4 regions of the Streptomyces sp. DSM 120436 genome follow, and region 2 is predicted to be linked to each of the others. Evidence: riboswitches for the same ligand, from Rfam matches in the RefSeq annotation. Region 2 holds a riboswitch; each other region holds the start of a gene.
The links. Region 2 has a riboswitch for cobalamin ahead of ACWH4W_RS11770 (ribonucleoside-diphosphate reductase subunit alpha). Riboswitches for the same ligand answer to the same signal wherever they lie in the genome.
Positions count from the first base shown of each region.

Region 1: linked by a shared signal. The riboswitch ahead of ACWH4W_RS19335 ((2Fe-2S) ferredoxin domain-containing protein) and the one ahead of ACWH4W_RS11770 (ribonucleoside-diphosphate reductase subunit alpha) in region 2 are both predicted to bind cobalamin.
Region 3: linked by a shared signal. The riboswitch ahead of ACWH4W_RS15000 (ABC transporter substrate-binding protein) and the one ahead of ACWH4W_RS11770 (ribonucleoside-diphosphate reductase subunit alpha) in region 2 are both predicted to bind cobalamin.
Region 4: linked by a shared signal. The riboswitch ahead of ACWH4W_RS28530 (cobalamin biosynthesis protein) and the one ahead of ACWH4W_RS11770 (ribonucleoside-diphosphate reductase subunit alpha) in region 2 are both predicted to bind cobalamin.

Region 1 covers NZ_JBSKBS010000001.1:4,350,934-4,354,351, reverse strand. Annotated here, with positions in the region: gene ACWH4W_RS19345 (GNAT family N-acetyltransferase) at 1-23, shown strand, start outside; gene ACWH4W_RS19340 (hypothetical protein) at 504-884, opposite strand; gene ACWH4W_RS19335 ((2Fe-2S) ferredoxin domain-containing protein) at 921-1,325, opposite strand; cobalamin riboswitch at 1,388-1,511, opposite strand; partial or broken gene ACWH4W_RS19330 (ferric reductase-like transmembrane domain-containing protein) at 1,684-2,118, opposite strand; gene ACWH4W_RS19325 (DJ-1/PfpI family protein) at 2,275-2,997, opposite strand; gene ACWH4W_RS19320 (hypothetical protein) at 2,994-3,194, opposite strand; gene ACWH4W_RS19315 (hypothetical protein) at 3,263-3,418, opposite strand, start outside.
Region 2 covers NZ_JBSKBS010000001.1:2,540,364-2,543,781, forward strand. Annotated here, with positions in the region: gene ACWH4W_RS11770 (ribonucleoside-diphosphate reductase subunit alpha) at 1-1,247, opposite strand, end outside; cobalamin riboswitch at 1,373-1,543, opposite strand; gene ACWH4W_RS11775 (GNAT family N-acetyltransferase) at 1,593-2,096, opposite strand; gene mctP (monocarboxylate uptake permease MctP) at 2,177-3,418, opposite strand, start outside.
Region 3 covers NZ_JBSKBS010000001.1:3,342,868-3,346,285, reverse strand. Annotated here, with positions in the region: gene ACWH4W_RS15005 (thiamine pyrophosphate-requiring protein) at 1-1,602, shown strand, start outside; cobalamin riboswitch at 1,870-2,055, shown strand; gene ACWH4W_RS15000 (ABC transporter substrate-binding protein) at 2,086-3,129, shown strand; gene ACWH4W_RS14995 (FecCD family ABC transporter permease) at 3,126-3,418, shown strand, end outside.
Region 4 covers NZ_JBSKBS010000002.1:1,417,879-1,421,296, forward strand. Annotated here, with positions in the region: gene ACWH4W_RS28520 (inorganic phosphate transporter) at 1-1,078, shown strand, start outside; gene ACWH4W_RS28525 (hypothetical protein) at 1,110-1,331, shown strand; cobalamin riboswitch at 1,520-1,657, shown strand; gene ACWH4W_RS28530 (cobalamin biosynthesis protein) at 1,779-2,720, shown strand; gene ACWH4W_RS28535 (cobyric acid synthase) at 2,717-3,418, shown strand, end outside.

The DNA.
Region 1 (3,418 bases), 1.8 Mb from region 2:
CCCTCGCCCCGCTCCCCCCGTGAGCCTTCGGAGCCCCGCCTTGCGCACCGCTGAAATCCGCCGCCATTGCCTCGACATCGTCACCGAGCGCGCCACAACGTGGTCCTCAGCACCCCACTGCGAACCCCTGCCCCGCCCCTGCCGTTCGTCGCGCACTGGCCCAAGGCGGCGGGGTCCTGGCACCGGTCGGGGCGCGTGACACGGGTCACCGCCCGGATCACGGACGTCCGCGTTCCTGACGGGCCGACTGCCCGCAGCAGCTGGTTCGCCCCGTCCTCCCCCATAGCCCGAAAGGCATGGGGGGACCCCCACGGCGGGGTGTCGCAGGAGGGAACCCGGGAATCCCGGACTGCCCCGCAGTGGTGAGCGGGAACGGCCGCCGTCACACGCGCCGGGCCCGAGGTACCGGGCCCGGGAAGCGACGGCCAGTGCCGGATTGCCGTCCAGCAGACGCGGGGCGACCTTGACGCGCAGGCCGCCGGCCAGTGCCGACAGGTGACGTGTCACCTGCTGGTACAGGGCGCGGGCGGGGCCGTCGTCGAGCCGGCCGGGCGGGGAACCCGGAGGGCCGGCCCGTCGTCGGTCCGCTGCAGTCCCTCCAGGTCGGGGACGATTCCGTGCAGGGCGACGCGGGCCAGGGCCGGTGACCAGAGGCGGGCGGCGTGTCCGAGCTGGGCGGTGGAGACGTCGACGCGCGGTTCCGGAGTACGGTGCCAGCGTGCGACGGCTTCGGCGAGGTCGGTGAAACCCGCCGCATAGGAGCGGGCGATCGGATGCTGGCCGTCGTCCCGTCCACCGACCTGCAGGGCGAAGAAACCGCCAAGGCCCGCCACGTCGTGCGGGGCGGCGGTGACGGACGCGGTCGAGGCACGGGCTGCGCGCACGGTTCCCGTCCTCCCTCCAGCTCTCCGTCCGTACGGTCAGGAGGCCGTACGCCGTCGCGGCGGCGTGATGGCGTACAGGTCGAGGATGTCCGGCCGGGGCGCCACCCCGGGACCGCCTGCGCGGGTCCACGCGACGATGTCCTCGGTCGCGTCCGGGTCGTTGACCAGCCCCAGCCAGACGGGGCGGGCGCCTGCGGCCCGGCCCTCCGCGGAGGGCTGGACGACGATGACGTTGGCGTGTTCGCAGACGCCGAGGCAGTCGGAGACGCGTACCGGTGCCGCGGCACGCAGGCGTTCGGTCTGGGCCGCGTGGTCGACGCCGGTCACTTTGGGGCTGCCGCAGCAGCAGTCGCGGCACACGACGACGCGGCACGGCACGGGGCCGGTGACCGTCGCGGTCCTCTTGTCGTCCGTCGTCGGTCCGGTCGGCGTTGCGGGCATGCGGTGCCGTCCCTCTCTCCGGGGAGATCCGCCCCGGTGGTCCGTCGAGGAGGCGACCGCGTGAGTCTCCTGGCTCTCGGGTCGATGCTCGTCCCGGCCTTCCCACCCGTTGCCGGGCAGTGGCCTGTCGGGAATCGCTCGCCGATCACAGTGGCGGGACCGCGCCGGATTCACACCGGCTTCCTCGTTCCGCCGTCGCCCTGTCGCCGGTCATCCTCCCATCCCGGGACACCGTCCCGCCCGCCCGGTGCCGGCAGTCAGTCCGTCTCCTGGGCGTGGGGGGCCGTCGCGGCCGGGTGGGCCGGGCGGTCCCGTCCGCCGTCGCGGCCGGACACCACCACGACGACCAGCCCGATGACAACGGCCCCGCGAACATCAGCGCGTGCGCGAACATCAGCGCCATGGCCGTCAGGCTCGTGGTGCGGTGCCAGCGCTCCAGCACCTGCCGGGAGACCGGCAACCGGGCGGGGCGCGGTCCCGACAGCAGCAGACCGAGCATGACCGTGCCCCACGCCCACAGCAGCCCCGACCACCCGAACGCCTGGCTGAGCAGATACATCCAGTAGGTGCCGGGATCGTCCATGAACGGCATCACCGCGACCGTGTCCGACGCACCCGACTCCATGCGCGCCCACAGGAGGGCGAACACGAGCACGGTCACCACCACCGCCGCGGTGGCGTCGGGCAGGGCGGAGCGCAGATCACCGCGCAGAGCCACGCGGTCACCGGAAGGCCGTCGCCGTCCGGACGGGGGCACCGCCCTTTCTTCCTCCGGCCTCGTGTCCGACGTCATCAGAAGCCTCCCGGACACGAACTGCCGAGGCGATATCCGGACGGAACCGCCACGAGGGCTGCTTGATCCACCCTGTCGAAAAGGCTTCTCGAACCGCCGAGCCGAGGGGGGTCGATGTGAGAAGGAGGCATCGGAGGAGCCCGTTCACCAACTGCTTCACGCGGTCCACACCGTGCCGCGTGCCTCGTACTCGAGCATCTCCTCCAGACCGACCGCGGCATCCGCTCCGAGTTCGCGGCACACCAGCCACAGGGCGAGGTCCAGCCCGGAGGTGACCCCGCCGGCGGTGACCAGGTCGCCGTCGTCGACCACGCGGGCCTTCTTCAGCACACCGCCCTGCCGCTCCAGGTCGGCCCGCGCCCGGTGATGCGTGGTGCAGGGGCGCCCCGCAGTCAGCCCGGCGGCGGCGAGCAGCATCACGCCGGTGCACAGCGCGCTGACGGTCAGGCCCGGGCGGGTCGCGGCGGCCAGGGCCCGTGGCAGTGAGCCCCGCCGGATCTCGGCCCACACGCCGGGATCCTCGCGGCGCGCGTAGCCGCCGCCGGGAACCACCAGGACGTCCGCCTGCTCGGGGGCCCACCCGTGGTCGACCCGTAGTCGGGTGCCGTAGGACGCCCTGACGGTACGCGGACCGCCGAGCGTCACGTAGCGGGTCTCCACTTCCCGGTCGGTGAAGTGGCCGGAGGCGGAGAACACCTCGTACGGGGCGGAGAAGTCGAGTTCCTCCACGCCGTCGAACATGACCACGTGGACGCGCAGGGGCCGGTCACGTCCGGGGGCCTCGGGCTCGGCGGCGTCGGCCCGGGTCACGGCGCCCCCGGCCATCAGTGTCGCGGTCCCGAGAGCGGTGGTGGCGTGCAGGAGGGTCCGGCGGTTCATGTCGGTCGGTACTCCGTTTCTCGGTCGGCCAGGGACAGGGGGACGGGTTCGTCCGCCAGGCAGGAAGGAGCCGAGTCGTACGGGAGGGCACGGCGCACGGCGCGGGCGTGCTCGCGTCCGTGCAGGTGGCCGACGGCTTCGGCGACGAGCAGGACGTCGTCCGCGCCGCCCCGCAGTCCGGAGGAGGTGGTGAACACCTCTCACGGGCCGGTGAAGTCGAGTTCCTGCGCCGAGTCGAACAGCAGGATTCCGTACGTGGTCATGGTCAGTTGCCCCAGCGTGCGGCGTCGGCCATGGTCTCCATGCGGGTCCTGTGCGGCGGCACGGACCTCTCTCGCAGGAGTTCGGACGCGAGGGTGAAGGGCGGGGCCTTCTCCGGGCGGTTGCGGGCCTGAGCGGTGATCTCGTCGGTGAGGGTGGT
Region 2 (3,418 bases):
GCGGTGTCCTTGAAGGTCATCCAGCCGTTGCCGGTCTGCGCGAGGGTGCGCATCATCCGGCCGTACAGCTCGCGGGCCGGGAGCGTCCTGCGGGCCAGGCCCCTGGCCTCGGCGGCGCGGTAGGCCGCGTCGAACTCCTCGCCCCACAGGTCGGCCAGCTCGGGCACGTCGGCCGGGGAGAACAGCGACCACGCCGCGTCGTCGGCGACCCGGCGCATGAACTCGTCCGGCACCCAGTGCGCCAGGTTCAGGTTGTGCGTACGGCGGGCGTCCTCACCGGTGTTGTCGCGCAGCTCCAGGAACTCCTCGATGTCCGCGTGCCAGGTCTCCAGGTAGACCGCGGCGGCGCCCTTGCGCCGGCCGCCCTGGTTCACGGCGGCGACGGAGGCGTCCAGCGTCTTCAGGAACGGCACGATGCCGCCTGAGTGCCCGTTGGTGCCGCGGATCAGCGAGCCCCGGGCGCGGACCCGGGAGAAGGACAGGCCGATGCCGCCGGCGTGCTTCGACAGGCGGGCGACCTGGTGGTAGCGCTCGTAGAGGGAGTCCAGCTCGTCCTTGGGGGAGTCGAGGAGGTAGCAGGACGACATCTGCGGGTGGCGGGTGCCGGAGTTGAACAGCGTGGGGGAGGAGGGCAGGTAGTCCAGCCGGCTCATCAGCCCGTACAGCGCGGCGACCTCCTCCAGCGCCCGCACGCCGTCGTCCTCGGCGAGACCGCAGGCGACCCGCAGCAGGAAGTGCTGGGGCGTCTCGACGACCTTGCGGGTGACCGGGTGGCGCAGCAGGTAGCGGCTGTGCAGGGTGCGCAGCCCGAAGTAGCCGAAGCGGTCGTCGGCGCCGGTGTCGATCAGCGCGTCCAGACGGGCCGCGTGCAGCCGGACGAAGGCGGCGGTCCGGTCGCTGATCAGGCCCTCCCGGTGCCCGGCGGCCACCGACCCGGTGAACGAGGTGACGCCCTGCGAGGCGGCCTCGGCGCGGATGCCGAGGGTCAGCAGCCGGGCGGCGAGCCGGGAGTAGGCGGGGTCCTCGGAGATCAGTCCGGCCGCCGCCTCGGTGGCCAGGTCCCGCAGCTCCGCCTCGTCGGCGGCGGCGGACCGGCCGCGCAGCGCGGCGGCGGCCACCCGGCCGGGGTCGGCGTCGGGCAGGTCGGCGGTCAGCTCCGTCAGGGTCCGCAGCAGCGCGGCCCCGGGGCGGTCGCTCTCCTCGGTCACGCCGGTCGCTGAAGCCGGATCGGCTGGCGCGATGGTCACGTGGGGCTCTCCCTCGCTCGGCACGGGGGCCTCGAAGAGCGCAGGGGGCAGCACACGAGCGCACGCGGCGTCGCGTCCACCGGCCCATTCCACGAGGCCCGGACGTCAGGGCACCCGGACCGGAAGGGCCGGGCGCACTGTCGGCAGGTCCTCGGACTGACTCCCGTGCGCGCCCGTGGGCAGGCATGGGTACACCGTTGCGGGACAGTTCCGGATTCGCACCGGATTCCCCTGCGGCGACAGCGAGCATGAGCATACATCTTGTGCCGGGTGCCGCCGACGGACCCATATGTTGTGTCGCGCAGGGGTTAGGGTGGTGCCGGGCGGAAGGGCCGGGCGCAACCGTCAGAGCGTCAGCCCGTAGACGAGCAGCGTGATGTCGTCCAGCTCCGGCAGCGGGTTCCAGTCCCGCCGGGGGTCGCGGGTGAAGCCCAGCCGTTCGTACACCCGGTGTGCGGCGTGCATGGTGTGCTGGGTGGACAGCACCATCCGCGCGCACCCGAGCGCCCGCGCCCGGTCGACGCAGGCGCGCACCAGGGCCTCGCCGGCGCCCCGGCCGCGGTGGGCGCGGGACACCGCCAGCATCCGTATCTCCGCCTCGCCGGGCTCCGCGATGTCGGCCATGGGTCCGGGGCCCGGCACGAAGGTCACCCCGCCCAGCAGCGTGCCGTGCTCCACGGCGACCAGCACCTCGGCGGCCGCCGCGCGCTTCGCCACGTCCCGCAGCTCGCCGAGGTAGGCGTCGCTCTCCCCGAAGTCCAGCAGACCGTCGCCGAGATAGGCCTGCGCGGTGATCTCACCGAGTTCCGCGTGCTCGCCGGGCGTCACCGGCCGGATGACGATGTCCATGCGGGGGAGTCTGCCGCACGGGTACGACAGCGGGCCGCCGGTTCTCCACCGGCGGCCCGCCGCCCCCGTGCCCTGCCGCGTCAGTGCGCGCTGCCCGCCGTGGCCGGCGGGAGCTCGACCCGCACGCCCGGGTCGCCGGCGTCCGCCGTGTAGTCCTGCGGCTTCGTCTCGTCGACGCCCTCCGGCGCCTTGACCGCCCTCAGGACGAAGGTCAGGACGACCGTGACCAGCACGTTGATCACGAAGGCGGTGAGACCGATGTAGCCGATCTCGCCGATGCCCGGGATCTTCTCGGCGGAGCCGCCGAAGTGCTTCTGCGTCGGCGACGCCACCCCGTACGCGGCGACCGTGCCGTAGATCATGCCGACCGCCCAGCCGCCGATCAGCGCCCAGCGGTGGAACCACCGGGTGAACAGGCCGCCCACCAGCGCCGGGAAGGTCTGCAGGATCCAGATCCCGCCCAGCAACTGGAAGTTGATGGCGACCGTTTTGTCCATGGTCAGCACGAAGGCCAGCGCGCCCACCTTCACCAGCAGCGACACGACCTTGGAGACGGCGGTCTCCTGCCTGGGCGTCGCGTCCGGCCTGATGAAGTCCTTGTAGATGTTGCGGGTGAACAGGTTCGCCGCCGCGATCGACATGATCGCCGCCGGCACCAGCGCGCCGATGCCGATCGCCGCGAAGGCCACGCCGGCGAACCAGTCCGGGAACATGGTCTCGAACAGCTGCGGGATGGCCAGCTGGCCGTTCTGCACCTCCACCCCGGCCGCGATCGCCATGAAGCCGAGCAGCGCCAGCAGGCCCAGCATCAGCGAGTACAGCGGCAGGATCGTGGTGTTGCGGCGGATCACCTCACGGCTCTTGGAGGACAGCGTCGCGGTGATCGAGTGCGGGTACATGAACAGCGCGAGCGCCGAGCCCAGCGCCAGCGTGGCGTACGTCCACTGGCCCGCCTCGCCCGGCACCAGCGAGCCGCGCGGCGCGCCCGTGGCCGGGTTGGTCTCGCTGTACGCCTCCCGCGCGGAGGCGAAGATCTCGTCGAACCCGCCCAGCTTGATCGGGATGTAGATGATCGCCACCGCGATGACCAGATAGATCAGCGTGTCCTTGACGAACGCGATCAGCGCGGGCGCCCGCAGCCCGGACGAGTAGGTGTACGCCGCGAGCACACCGAACGCGATGAGCAGCGGCAGGTCCTTGACGAACCAGTTGGTGTGCTCGCCGCCGCCGACGCCCATCACGTCCAGGACGGCCTGGATGCCGACCAGTTGCAGCGCGATGTACGGCATCGTCGCCAGGATGCCGGTCAGCGCGACGGCCAG
Region 3 (3,418 bases), 800 kb from region 2:
CCCGGCGCGATCCACCTGCTGAACGGCCTCTACGACGCCAAGCTGGACCACGTCCCGGTCGTCGCGCTGGTCGGGCAGACGAACCGCAGCGCCATGGGCGGCTCCTACCAGCAGGAGGTGGACCTCGCCGCGCTCTTCAAGGACGTCGCGTCCGACTTCTGCGAGACGGCGACGGTCCCCGAGCAGTTGCCGAACCTGATCGACCGCGCCTTCCGCACCGCGTACGCCCGGCGCACGGTCACCGCGGTCATCCTGCCGGGCGACGTGCAGGAGATGGACTACAGCCCGCCCACGCACGCCTTCAAGATGGTGCCCTCCAGCCTCGGCCTGGGCCGGTACGCGCCGGTCCCCGCCGACGAGGACCTCCAGCGGGCCGCCGACGTGCTGAACGCGGGCGAGAAGGTCGCCGTGCTGATCGGGCAGGGCGCACGCGGCGCCCGCGAGGAGGTCGAGCGGCTCGCGGACGTGCTGGGCGCCGGGGTGGCGAAGGCGCTGCTCGGCAAGGACGCCCTGCCCGACGACCTGCCGTACGTCACCGGCTCCATCGGGCTGCTGGGGACCCGCCCCTCGTACGAGCTGATGCGGGACTGCGACACGCTGCTGATGATCGGGTCCAGCTTCCCGTACACGCAGTTCCTGCCGGAGCTGGACCAGGCGCGGGCCGTGCAGATCGACATCGACCCGCACATGATCGGCCTGCGCTACCCGAACGAGGTGAACCTGGTCGGCGACGCCCGCGAGACCCTGCGGCGGCTGCTGCCGCGTCTGCACCGCAAGGAGGACCGGGCCTGGCGGGAGCAGGTCGAGAAGAACGTCGCCCGCTGGTGGGAGGTGATGCAGCGGCGCGCCGCCGTGAGCGCGGACCCGGTGAACCCGGAGTACGTGGTGCACGCCCTGGACGGCAGGCTGCCCGACGACGTGATCCTCGCCGCCGACTCCGGCTCGGCCGCCAACTGGTACGCCCGGCACCTGCGGCTGCGCGGCCGGATGCGCGGCTCGCTGTCCGGGACGCTGGCGACGATGGGCCCCGGTGTGCCGTACTGCATCGGCGCGAAGTTCGCCCACCCCGACCGGCCGGCCATCGCCCTGGTCGGGGACGGGGCCATGCAGATGAACGGCATGATGGAGATGGTCACGGCGGCGAAGTACTACCGCGAGTGGCCCGATCCCCGGCTGATCGTCGCCGTGCTGAACAACGGCGACCTCAACCAGGTCACCTGGGAGATGCGGGCCATGTCCGGCGCGCCGCAGTTCGAGGAGTCGCAGGCCATCCCGGACCTGCCGTACGCGGACATCGCCCGGCGCATGGGCCTGGACGGGGTCCGGGTGGAGAAGCCGAAGCAGGTCGAGGCCGCGTGGGACCGGGCGCTCGCCGCGGACCGGCCGTTCGTCATCGACTTCCGCACCGACCCGGCGGTGCCGCCGATCCCGCCGCACGCGTCCCTGGACCAGATCGAGGCGGCGGCCGCCGCGATCCTCAAGGGCGACAGCGACCGCGGCTCGATGGTGCGGCAGGGTCTGAAGGCGAAGGTCCAGGAGATGCTCCCCGGCACCCGCCACCGCGCCGGCCGGCCGGGCGCGGGCCCGGACGACAGCGCCTGAGCCCGGCGCCGCGCCTCCCCCGGACCGCGCGCCCTCCGCACCCGCCGTCCGTGGCCCCCGCCCGCACCTGCCGTCCGGCGCCCCGGCCCGGTCGCGCACGCCGTCCATGGCCCCTCCGCCCGGTCCCGCGCCGAGGGGCGCCTCGGTCCGGCGTCTCCGGAAGCGCCCCGCACCCGGCCGGGCGCAGATCACCGGCGGGCGGGGCGGGACGCCGCCGCTCCGGGGCGGACGCGGACACCCGCCCCCGCCCTTTCGTCCCGCGGGGGCCGACTCGTAGGATCGACGGGTCATCAACACCGCGACGGGAGACAGGAAGCCGGTGCGAGTCCGGCACGGTCCCGCCACTGTGACCGGGGAGTGCACCCCTTCCACGTGCCACTGCGCGCCGCGCGGGAAGGTCAGGGGAAGCGTCGATCCGGGAGTCAGGACACTGGCCTGTCGCGGGCCCGTTCCGAGGAGCGCGGACTCCCCAGGAGGCTTCACGTGTACGACGGCACGTCCCGTCCCGCCCTGTCCACCCCTGCCCGCAGGCGGCCCGCCGTGCGGTCGGCCGCCGCCGCCCTCGCCCTCGCGGCCGCCCTGCTGACCGCCGGCTGCGGAGCGTCGCCGGGCGCCGCCCAGGACGCGAAGGCGCCGGCCGCACCGGCCGAGGGCTTCCCCGTCACCGTCGACAACTGCGGTGTGCGGACCACCTACGAGAAGCCGCCCGCGCGCGTCGTCACCATCCACCAGCACCCGGCGGAACTGATGCTCGCCCTCGGTCTGGGGGACCGCATGGTCGGCACCGCCTTCCCCGACTCCCCGGTCCTGCCCGAGCTGCGGAAGGACTACGCGTCGATCCCCGAACTGTCCAGGAAGGAGCCGTCGTTCGAGACGGTCCTGGAGGCCGGTCCGGACCTCGTCTACGGCGGTTACGGCAGCGCCTTCGCCGAGAACGAGGGCCGTTCCCGCAAGGCGTTCGCCGACGCCGGCGTCGACACCCACCTCAACCGCGAGTACTGCGGCAGGAAGCGGGTCACGATGCGGGACACCTACGACGAGATCCGCACCGTCGGCCGGATCTTCGGCGTCCCGGAGCGGGCCGACGCGCTGGTCGCCGAGCTCGAGGACCGTGTCGAGAAGGCCGCCGGAAAGGTCGCGGACGCGCCGAAGGTGCCCGTCTTCGTCTACGACAGCGGCGACCGGACCGCCTTCACCGCGGGCGGCAGGAGCCTGGGCACCGAACTGATCCGGCTGGCCGGCGGCGAGAACGTCTTCGCCGACCTCGACGACGTCTTCGGCGACGTCTCCTGGGAGCAGGTCGTCGAGCGCAGGCCGGAGGTCATCGCGATCTACGACTACGCCGGCGCCGGCAGCGTGGAACGCAAGAAGGAGTTCCTGCTCTCCCGGCCCGCTCTCCAGGACGTGCCCGCCATCAGGAACGAGCGGTTCGTCGTCCTGCCGCTGACCGCCACCCTGGTGGGCGTCCGGTCCGCCTACGCGGTGGAGGACCTGGCCCGCGGCCTCCACCCCGAGAGCTTCGCGTGACGGCCCCGGCCGTCGGGACCGGCGCCGAGCGGGCCGCGCGACGACGGCACGGGGACGACGGGCGGGCCGGGCGGGCCGGCCTCACCGTCACCCTCGTCGTCCTGGCCGTCGCCCTGGCGCTCTCCGCCACCGCCGGTCTGGCCATCGGGTCGGTGCGGGTGCCGCCCGGCCAGGTGTGGGGCATCGTGACGCACGCGCTGGGCGCCGGCTGGACGGAACCGGACTGGTCGCGGGCGCGGGAGACCATCGTGCTGGACGTGCGCGCGCCGCGCGTGCTCCTCGGAGCCGT
Region 4 (3,418 bases), on a different contig from region 2:
CTCGGTGGAGGTCGCCAACACGATCTCCAAGGGCCTCGTCGACGAGGCCGGCATCCGTCCCGAGGTCATCTTCGCCGCGCTGGTCGGCGCGATCCTCTGGAATCTCCTCACCTGGCTGGTCGGCCTGCCGTCCAGCTCCTCCCACGCCCTCATGGGCGGTCTGATCGGCGCCACGGTCGCCTCCGCCGGCTTCGGCGCGGTGCACGGCGACGTGCTGGTCACCAAGGTCCTGATTCCCGCGATCGCCGCCCCGCTGGTGGCCGGCGTCGCCGCGTTGCTCGCGACCCGGCTCACCTACCGCATGGGCCGCAACGCCGACGACAAGGCCTCCGCGAAGGGCTACCGCGCCGGCCAGATCGCCTCCGCCGGTCTGGTCTCCCTGGCCCACGGCACCAACGACGCCCAGAAGACGATGGGCATCATCACCCTCGCCCTGGTCGCCGGCGGCACCCTCGCCCCCGACTCCGACCCGCCCATGTGGGTCATCCTCTCGGCGGGCATCGCCATCGCGCTGGGCACCTACCTCGGCGGCTGGCGCATCATCCGCACCATGGGCAAGGGCCTCACCGACCTCCAGCCGCAGCAGGGCTTCGCCGCCCAGACCAGCGCCGCGACGGTCATCCTGGCCTCCTCGCACCTCGGTTTCTCGCTCTCCACCACGCACTCCGTCTCGGGTGCCGTCATGGGCGCGGGCCTCGGCCGCAAGGGCGGCGTGGTCCGCTGGTCCACGGCCACCCGGATGTTCGTCGCCTGGGGCCTGACCCTGCCGGCCGCCGCCCTGGTCGCGGCGCTCGCCGAGTGGGTGTGCGGCTTCGGCGACTGGGGCACCGCCGTGGTGGCCGTCTTCCTGGTCGCCTCCAGCGCGGCCATCTGGAAGATCTCCCGCCGTGAGATCGTCGACCACACCAACGTCAACGACCACGACGACGCCGGCGAGGAGCCGTCCGGCGTGGTGACCCAGGCGATGGCCGCCGTGACCCCGCCCCCGGCCGGCACCGTGGCCGAGGACCTCACGGCCTCCATCCCGGCGCCGACGGCCGGCGACCCGGCGGGCCCGCCGGCCAAGACGTCCGTCTGACCGCGACCCGGCACGAAGGAAGAAGAGCACCATGAAGATCGACTGGGCGGCCCTCGGTTCCGTCTTCGGCGTCAGCCTCGTGGTCACCGTGGCCCTGGTGGCCCTGTTCACCCTCGGCATCTCCGGCATGTCCCGCCGCGAGCGGGCCGCCGCGGCGGGCCGGTCCACGGCTCTCGCGGTCACCGGCGCCTACACCTGCTTCGCCGCGTGCGCGGCGGCGGTGGGCTACGGCATCTACCTGATCATGGCCTGACGACAGGCCGCACGCGTGAGCGGGCGGGGCGGGAGCAGCGGCTCCCGCCCCGCCCGTCGCCGTGTCCGCGCCCCCGCGGGCCGGTCACGCCGTTCCCGCCGTTCCCGCCGTTCCCGCCGTTCACCCACGTGAGTCCCGCTGTGGGCCTCGGCACACTTCAGCCCCGCAGGTCAACGGCAAGTTGACGGCCCTTCCGGGGTCATGGTGGACTGCCTCCGCCAACACGGCGGCAGGAGAGGAAGCCGGTGCGAATCCGGCGCGGTCCCGCCACTGTCACCGGGGTGACCACCCCGGGAGCCAGGAACTCTCACCGCCGGTCTCGTCGAACCAGGGCGTGGACACCCTGAGTGAGGACATATCGCCATGCGCGGCTGCCTGTCGAGGTCGATCAACGACGCCCCACCCGTTTTCGGGGCCGTGCCCTCCGGATCCGTCACCGGCTGACCCATGGGTGCCGATCGCGTGTTCGCGTACGGCGCCGCCGCCGGCCTCCTCGGCGACCTGCTGCTCGGCGATCCCCGCCGTGGGCACCCGGTCGCCGCTTTCGGGCGGGCCGCGGCTGCCGTGGAACGGGTGCTGTGGCGGGACGACCGGGGCCGCGGGGCCGTGCACACCGCCGTGTGCGTCGGCGGCGCCGTCGCGCTCGGCGGCCTGGCCGCCCGCGCCGTACGCCGTTCCCCCGCCGCTTCCGTCGCCCTGACCGGCGTCGCCACCTGGGCCGTCGTCGGCGGCACCTCGCTGGCCCGGGAGGCGCGTGCCGTCGGACGGGCCCTGGAGTCCGGTGACGTCGAGGCCGCCCGGGAGCGGCTGCCGCACCTGTGCGGCCGGGACCCGCAGGCCCTGGACGCCGACGGGATCGCCCGCGCCGTGGTGGAGTCCGTCGCCGAGAACACCTCCGACGCCGTGGTGGGCGCCCTGGTGTGGGGCGCGGTCGCCGGGGTCCCGGGTCTGGTGGGCTTCCGGGCCGTCAACACCCTGGACGCGATGGTGGGGCACAAGTCGCCCCGCCACCGCCGCTACGGCTGGGCCTCCGCCCGCCTCGACGACGTCGCCGGCTGGCCGGGGGCGCGCCTGACGGCCGTGCTCGCCGCGCTGAGCGGGCCGGACCCGCGCGGGGCGGTACGGGCCTGGCGTGCGGACGCGGCCAGGCACCCCAGTCCCAACGCCGGTCCCGTCGAGGCGTCCTTCGCGGGCGCGCTCGGCGTACGGCTCGGCGGAACCCTGTCCTACGGCGGCCGGGTCGAGCACCGGCCCGTCCTCAACAGCGGCGGGCGCCCCGTCGCCGTGGCCGACATCGAGCGGGCGGTGCGCCTGTCGCGGCGGGTCGGCTGGCTCGCGCTCGCGGCCGGGGTGGCCGCGCGGCGCGTGCTGAGGGGACGTGCGACGTGAGCGGTGGCGGGCTGCTGGTCGCCGGGACGACCTCGGACGCCGGCAAGAGCGTGGTCACCGCCGGGATCTGCCGGTGGCTGGTGCGCCAAGGGGTGAAGGTCGCGCCGTTCAAGGCGCAGAACATGTCGCTGAACTCGTTCGTCACGCGCGAGGGCGCCGAGATCGGGCGGGCCCAGGCCATGCAGGCCCAGGCGTGCCGGGTGGAGCCGACGGCGCTGATGAACCCGGTGCTGCTGAAGCCGGGCGGCGAGCGGTCCAGCCAGGTGGTGCTGATGGGCCGCCCGGTCGGCGAGATGAGCGCGCGCGGCTACCACGGCGGCCGTCAGGAGAGCCTCCTCGGCACGGTCCTGGACTGCCTGGACCGGCTGCGGAGCGAGTACGACGCGGTGATCTGCGAGGGCGCCGGGAGCCCCGCGGAGATCAACCTGCGCCGCACCGACATCGTGAACATGGGCGTCGCCCGCAACGCCGGTCTGCCGGTCCTCGTCGTCGGGGACATCGACCGGGGCGGCGTCTTCGCCTCCTTCTTCGGCACGGTCGCCCTGCTCTCCCCCGAGGACCAGGAGCTGGTCGCCGGGTTCCTGGTGAACAAGTTCCGCGGGGACGTCTCGCTGCTGGAGCCGGGCCTGGAGATGCTGCGCGGCCTGACCGGGCGGCGCACCTACGGCGTGCTGCCGTTCCGGCACGGGCTCGGCATC